One region of the Streptomyces sp. NPDC050287 genome, then DNA from elsewhere that is predicted to be linked to it. Evidence: riboswitches for the same ligand, from Rfam matches in the RefSeq annotation. Region 1 holds a riboswitch; the other holds the start of a gene.

Evidence for each region. A riboswitch is a leader RNA that binds a small molecule or an ion and turns the genes downstream of it on or off. The one in region 1 is predicted to bind S-adenosylmethionine.
Region 2: linked by a shared signal. The riboswitch ahead of thrC (threonine synthase) and the one ahead of ACIBK3_RS02330 (aminotransferase class V-fold PLP-dependent enzyme) in region 1 are both predicted to bind S-adenosylmethionine.

Annotation. Positions count from the first base shown of each region.
Region 1 covers NZ_JBITIY010000001.1:516,484-519,852, reverse strand. Annotated here, with positions in the region: gene trpD (anthranilate phosphoribosyltransferase) at 70-1,134, shown strand; SAM riboswitch class IV at 1,209-1,325, shown strand; gene ACIBK3_RS02330 (aminotransferase class V-fold PLP-dependent enzyme) at 1,503-2,864, shown strand; gene ACIBK3_RS02325 (Lrp/AsnC ligand binding domain-containing protein) at 2,890-3,171, opposite strand; gene ACIBK3_RS02320 (rhomboid family intramembrane serine protease) at 3,168-3,369, opposite strand, start outside.
Region 2 covers NZ_JBITIY010000018.1:150,845-154,213, reverse strand. Annotated here, with positions in the region: gene thrC (threonine synthase) at 1-1,239, opposite strand, end outside; SAM riboswitch class I at 1,258-1,416, opposite strand; gene ACIBK3_RS41285 (glucosyl-3-phosphoglycerate synthase) at 1,603-2,547, shown strand; gene ACIBK3_RS41280 (trehalose-6-phosphate synthase) at 2,620-3,369, shown strand, end outside.

The DNA of each region.
Region 1 (3,369 bases):
CCGGCGCTGGATAGGGTGGAGCCGACGAGAACCGTGTCCCGCAGTCCGGGACTGAGCCAGGAGCGGCTTATGAGCGCTGTGACCCCCGCTGGAGGCGACACCGCGGCGGACCGTTCCTGGCCCGAGGTACTGAGCGCGCTGCTCGGCGGGCGGGACCTGAGCGCCGCCGACACGGCGTGGGCGATGGACCGCTTCATGAGCGGCGAGGCCACGGACGCCCAGATCGCGGGCTTCATGGTGGCGCTGCGGGCCAAGGGCGAGACGGTCGAGGAGATCACCGGCCTGGTCGAGGCGATGTACGCGCACGCGCAGCCACTGGACATCCCCGGTCCGGCCGTCGACATCGTCGGTACCGGCGGCGACCGGGCCAGGACGGTGAACATCTCCACGATGTCGGCCATCGTGATCGCGGGAGCCGGGGCGAAGGTCGTCAAGCACGGCAACCGGGCCTCGTCCTCGGCGAGCGGCTCCTCCGACGTGCTGGAGCAGCTCGGCATCAACCTGGAGCTGTCGCCCGAGGGCGTGGCGCGGGTGGTGGAGGAGGCCGGGATCACCTTCTGCTTCGCGGCCAGGTTCCATCCCTCGATGCGGTTCGTCGGCGCGGTCCGGCGGGACCTGGGGATTCCGACCTCGTTCAACCTGCTCGGTCCGCTGACCAACCCGGCCCGGGTCACCGCCTCGGCGGTCGGCTGCTTCGACACCCGGATGGCGGGGCTGATCGCCGGCGTACTGGCCGAACGCGGCTCGTCCGCGCTGGTGTTCCGCGGCGACGACGGCCTCGACGAGCTGACCACCACGGCCACCTCCCGAGTGTGGATCGTCCGCGACGGCAAGGTCGCCGAGGAGGCCTTCGACCCGCGGGACGTCGGCCTCGACCTGGTTCCCGTCCAGGCGCTCAGAGGGGCCGACGCCGCCTACAACGCGGAGGTCGCCCGCCGCCTCCTGGACGGGGAGCAGGGCCCCGTGCGGGACGCCGTCCTGCTGAACTCGGCGGCCGGTCTTGCGGCGTTGGAGCCGACCGGGGCGCCGCTGACCGAGCAGATCCGGGCCGGGATGGAGAAGGCGGCCCAGGCCATCGACTCCGGCGCGGCCAAGCGGACGCTGGAGCGTTGGGCGTCCGCCAGTAACGCCTGACGACCGCGCGCGCATGTCCCGCCATCCGGACACGGGTTGCGGGACAGCGATCACTCACGTACTTTTTCTGACCAGGTCATGAGTGACAGTCATGAGGCCCCGGCCGACTGTCCGGCAACCCTCCGTCCGTGGCGGGGTGCCCCGGGTGAAGACCAGGCCGTAGGCAGCGAGGTCTACGGCAAGCGCGGACCCCTCGCACTCGTTTGAGTGAGCGCGGCCAGGGGTCCTGGTCGTCGAGGAGCTTTCCGTGAGCCAGCGAATGCGATAGGGCCGCAGAGCCCCGCCTCCGCATCCCCCTTCATCCTTCCCGCGCTTGAGCCTCAGTCGCTCGCGTGGTGAATACGCCTGCCTCGTACGGGAGTTCAGCCATGTCCGTCTCCACCGCTGCCGCCGCTCAGACTGTTTGTGCCCCGCTGCCCGTTCTGGGCCGGGATGTCACCGTCCCGCTCGTCACCGGTGGCGAGGTCACCTACGCGGCGCTCGACTACGCGGCCAGCGCCCCCGCCCTCCAGCGCGTCTGGGACGACGTGGCGGCGTACGCCCCGTACTACGGCAGCGTCCACCGCGGTGCCGGGTACCTCTCGCAGCTGTCCACCGACCTCTTCGAGAACGCCCGCCGGACGGTCGCCGAGTTCCTGGACTGCCGCGCCGACGACCAGCTGGTCTTCACCCGGTCCACCACCGACTCCCTGAACCTCCTCGCCGCCGCGCTCCCCGCCGACTGCCAGGTCTTCGTCTTCGAGACCGAGCACCACGCCTCGCTGCTGCCGTGGCAGGACGCCCACGTCACCTACCTCGACGCCCCGCGCACTCCGCGCCAGGCGGTCGCGACCCTGGAGCGCGCCCTCGCCGCCCGGGACCCGCACGGCCCGGCCCTGGTCTGCGTCACCGGCGCCTCGAACGTCACCGGGGAGCTGTGGCCCGTACGGGAACTGGCCGCCGCCGCCCACGCGCACGGCGCCCGGATCGTCCTGGACGCGGCCCAGCTGGCCCCGCACCACCCGGTCTCGGTCCGGGACCTCGACGTCGACTGGGTCGCCTTCTCCGGACACAAGCTGTACGCCCCCTTCGGCTCCGGCGTCCTGGCCGGCCGGGCCGACTGGCTGCGCGAGGCCCGGCCGTACCTCGCGGGCGGCGGCGCCAGCCGCAAGGTCGCCCGGCGCGAGGACGGGGGAGTGGACGTGGAGTGGCACGAGAGCGCCGCGCGGCACGAGGCCGGGTCGCCCAACGTCATCGGCGCCTACTCCATCGCCGCCGCCTGCAAGGCGCTCACCGAGGCCGGCTTCGACACCCTGGTAGCCCGGGAGCAGCACCTGATCGGGAAGGTGCGGGCCGGCCTTGCCGCGGTGCCCGAGGTCCGGATCCTGTCCCTCTTCGGCGACGAGGCCCCGCGCGTCGGCGTGATCTCCTTCGTCGTCGACGGCTGGAACAGCTCCCACTTCGCCGCCGCCCTGTCCGCCGAGTACGGCATCGGGGTGCGCGACGGTCTGTTCTGCGCCCACCCGCTGGTCCGCACCCTCCTCGGCACCGGCCCCGAGGCCCAGGGCGAGTGCGGTGCCCCCGAGGCCGCCCCGGGCGAGAAGTCCCTGAACGCCATCCGTGTGAGCTTCGGCGCGGGAACGCCGGACGAGCACGTGGAGCGGTTCGTGAACGCCGTGCGGGAACTGGTGACCGACGGCGCGCGGTGGAGCTACCGGACCGAGGACGGCCGCTGCGTCCCCGCGGTCTGAGCGGAACCTGCTGGTGAGGCGGTGTTCACGAGTCCAGCCCGATCGCGAACGCCGCCTCCAGGTCGTGCTGTGAGTACGTACGGAACGCCACGTGCGTGTCCGTCGCCTCCACGCCCGGGATCCTGCTGATCCGGCCGGGGATGATCTCCGCCAGGTCCTCGTGCCGCTTCACCCGGACCATCGCGATCAGGTCGTAGGTACCGGTGACGGAGAAGACCTCGCTGACGCTGTCCAGCGCGGCGATCGACTCGGCGATCTCGGGAATCCGGTCCACGCTGGTCTTGATGAGCACGATCGCGGTGATCACGGCTGGTTCTCTCCCTCGGGGGCCGGAGCTGGGGCGGTCCTCACTTTAGTCCCACGCCCGAAACGCACCCACGCGTAGCCGAAGCCCACCCCGAAGCCCACCAGGTGGGCCAGGTAGGCCACTCCCGGCCCCTGGGACGCCCGCCCGGCCGCCAGCCACTGCAGCGCCGCCCAGAACGGCAGCACCACCCACGCCGGG
Region 2 (3,369 bases), on a different contig from region 1:
GAGGGTCTTGAGGCCGTCCCCCGTGTTCAGGACGACCGTGGTCTTCGTCGGGTCGAGGAGACCGTTCTCGATCAGCTTGCGGGTCACACCCACCGTCACACCACCGGCGGTCTCCGCGAAGATGCCCTCGGTCCGCGCGAGCAGCTTGATCGCGTCGACGATCTGCTCGTCGTCGACGTCCTCCACCGCACCCCCCGTACGGCGGGCGATGTCGAGGACGTACGGCCCGTCCGCCGGATTGCCGATGGCAAGGGACTTGGCGATGGTGTCCGGCTTCTGCGGGCGGACCACGTCGTGCCCGGCCTTGTAGGCGACGGACACCGGCGAGCAGCCCTCGGCCTGCGCACCGAAGATCTTGTACGGCTTGTCCTCGACGAGTCCGAGCTCGATGAGCTCCTTCAGACCCTTGTCGATCTTCGTGAGCTGGGAGCCGGAGGCGATCGGCACCACCAGCTGGTCCGGCAGCTGCCAGCCGAGCTGCTCGCAGATCTCGTAGGCCAGCGTCTTGGAGCCCTCGGCGTAGTACGGCCGCAGGTTGACGTTGACGAAGCCCCAGCCCTCGCCGGCCGGGTCGCCGATCAGCTCGGAGCAGAACCGGTTCACGTCGTCGTAGTTGCCCTCGATGCCGACGAGCTCGCCGCCGTAGATCGCGGCCATGACGACCTTGCCCTGCTCCAGGTCGTGCGGGATGAACACGCAGGAACGGAAGCCGGCCCGGGCGGCGGCGGCGCCGACGGCACCGGCCAGGTTGCCCGTGGAGGAGCAGGAGAGCGTCGTGAAGCCGAAGGCGCGGGCGGCCTCGATGGCCTGGGCGACGACGCGGTCCTTGAAGGAGTGCGTCGGGTTTCCGGAGTCGTCCTTCACATACAGTCCGCCGGTGACGCCGAGCTCGCGCGCGAGGTTGTCGGCCTTGACGAGCTTGGTCCAGCCGGGGTTGATGTTCGGCTTGGTGGCCACGTCGGCGGGGACGGGCAGCAGCGGCGCGTAACGCCAGATGTTCGAGGGTCCCGCTTCGATCCGCTTGCGGAGCTCCTCGGTGTCGTAGGCCGAGAAGTCGTACGCGATCTCGAGCGGGCCGAAACACTCCTCGCACGCGAAGACCGGGCCGAGGGGCACGCGGTGACCGCACTCGCGGCAGCTCAGCGCGGCGGCGGGGCCGAGGTCTACGGGGGAGCCGGCGGTACGGTCGGTGGTGTCGACCGTGCTGTCGGTGGTGCTTGCAACAGTCTGCGCAGCCATGTGAGGCGAGGCCCTTTCTCCTCATCTTCCTCACGACGCATCTCGCCGTGAGACGGATTTGGCACCTTCCCTAGCCGGGGAGCCTCGCGAAAACGATCGACGGTGATCGCTACGAGACCGGCTGGAGGGTTGCCGGGGCTTCATCGGGCCGTATCCCTCTGCCCCTCTGGATGAGCGGTATGAAGTTGTTGATCGTTGAAACGGAACGCCGACCCCGACATGCGATGGTCATCAGCGTTGTTCAAGACTGTAACCGAAGGCCAGGACAGTTGAGTGAGCCGTCCGAACCGCGAGATGGATCACATGGCCCGTCGGAGACCATGGATCGCAGCTCGCCGAGAGAACGCAGAGGAGCCGCGCACTGTGCTGAATGAAGTCGAGCGCTGGCTGAGCACCCGCTCCTGGTCGAAGACCGACCGCCCGCTCCACAAGATCCTGGCCGCGAAACGCGCCACGGGACAGTCGGTCAGCGTCGTGCTGCCCGCGCTGAACGAGGAGGAGACGGTCGGCGACATCGTCGCCGTGATCCGTCACGACCTCATGCAGCAGGTCCCGCTCGTCGACGAGATCGTCGTCGTCGACTCCGGATCGACCGACCGTACGTCCGAGGTGGCCGCCGCGGCCGGGGCGCGTGTCGTCCACCGCGACGACATCCTGCCCCGTATCCCGACCGTCCCCGGCAAGGGCGAGGTGCTGTGGCGCTCGCTGCTGGTCACGAGCGGGGACATCGTCTGCTTCATCGACGCCGACCTGAAGGAGTTCTCCTCCGACTTCGTCTCCGGGATCGTGGGGCCGCTGCTCACCGACCCGGGGGTGGACCTCGTCAAGGGCATGTACGACCGTCCCCTGGCCGGCGCGGCCGGGCAGGGCGGCCGGGTCACCGAGCTGATGGCCCGTCCGCTGCTGAACATGCACTGGCCGCAGCTGGCCGGTTTCGTGCAGCCGCTCGGCGGTGAGTACGCGGCCCGCCGCTCGCTCCTGGAACAGCTTCCCTTCCCGGTGGGATACGGGGTGGAGCTGGGCATGCTGATCGACGCCCTGCACCTGGTGGGCCTGGACGCCCTCGCCCAGGTCGACGTCGGCGTCCGCAAGCACCGCCACCAGGACGGCCAGGCGCTGGGCCGGATGTCCGCGGCGATCTACCGCACCGCCCAGCTCCGGCTGGCCCGCGGCCACCTGATCCGGCCGTCCCTCACCCAGTTCGAACGGGGACCGTCGGGCTTCGAGCCGCGTACCTACTCCGTGGACACCGAGGAACGGCCGCCGATGGCGGAGATCGCCGAGTACGCGGAGCGGAAGGTCGCCTGACGGACCGCACCGGCCCCCCGCGGAGGGGATCCGTACGTTTGAGCGTTTCCGGGCCGGGCTAGGTTGTGGCGTATGGCGTCAACCAACAGTGCTGCTCAGGTGCTGGTCGCGTCCAACCGCGGCCCGGTCTCGTACGACGTGCGCGAGGACGGCTCGCTCCACACCAAACGGGGTGGCGGCGGGCTGGTCTCGGGCCTGTCGGCGATCGGTTCGGACGCGGGCAGCCTGTGGGTGTGCTCCGCGCTGTCCGAGGGCGACCGGGAAGCGGTCCGGCGGGGCGTCGGCGAAACGGGCGTCCGCATGCTCGACATCCCGGCCGACGTGCACGCCGACGCGTACAACGGCATCGCCAACTCGGTGCTGTGGTTCGTTCACCACATGCTGTACCAGACGCCGCTGGAGCCGGTCTTCGACGCGGAGTTCCGGCGCCAGTGGGCGTCGTACGAGACGTACAACCGCGCGTTCGCCGAGGCGCTGGCGCAAGAGGCCGCGCAGGGTGCGGCCGTGGTCGTCCAGGACTATCACCTCACCCTGGTGCCGGGCATGCTCCGCGAGCTGCGCCCGGACCTCAGGATCGGTCACTTCTCGCACACGCCGTGGGCGCCGCCGGAGTACTTCCGGATGCTGCCGGACGACGTGGCGCGGCAGGTCCTCGGCGGCATGCTGGGCGCCGACCGGCTGGGTTTCCTGACCCACCGCTGGGCGGACGCGTTCACCGCGTGCGCGGAGCAGTTCGCCGACGGGCTCGGCGGTACCCGGGTCGGGGTGCACGGGCTGGGCGCGGACGCGGACTTCCTGCGCGAGCGGGCGCGCGAGGCGGAC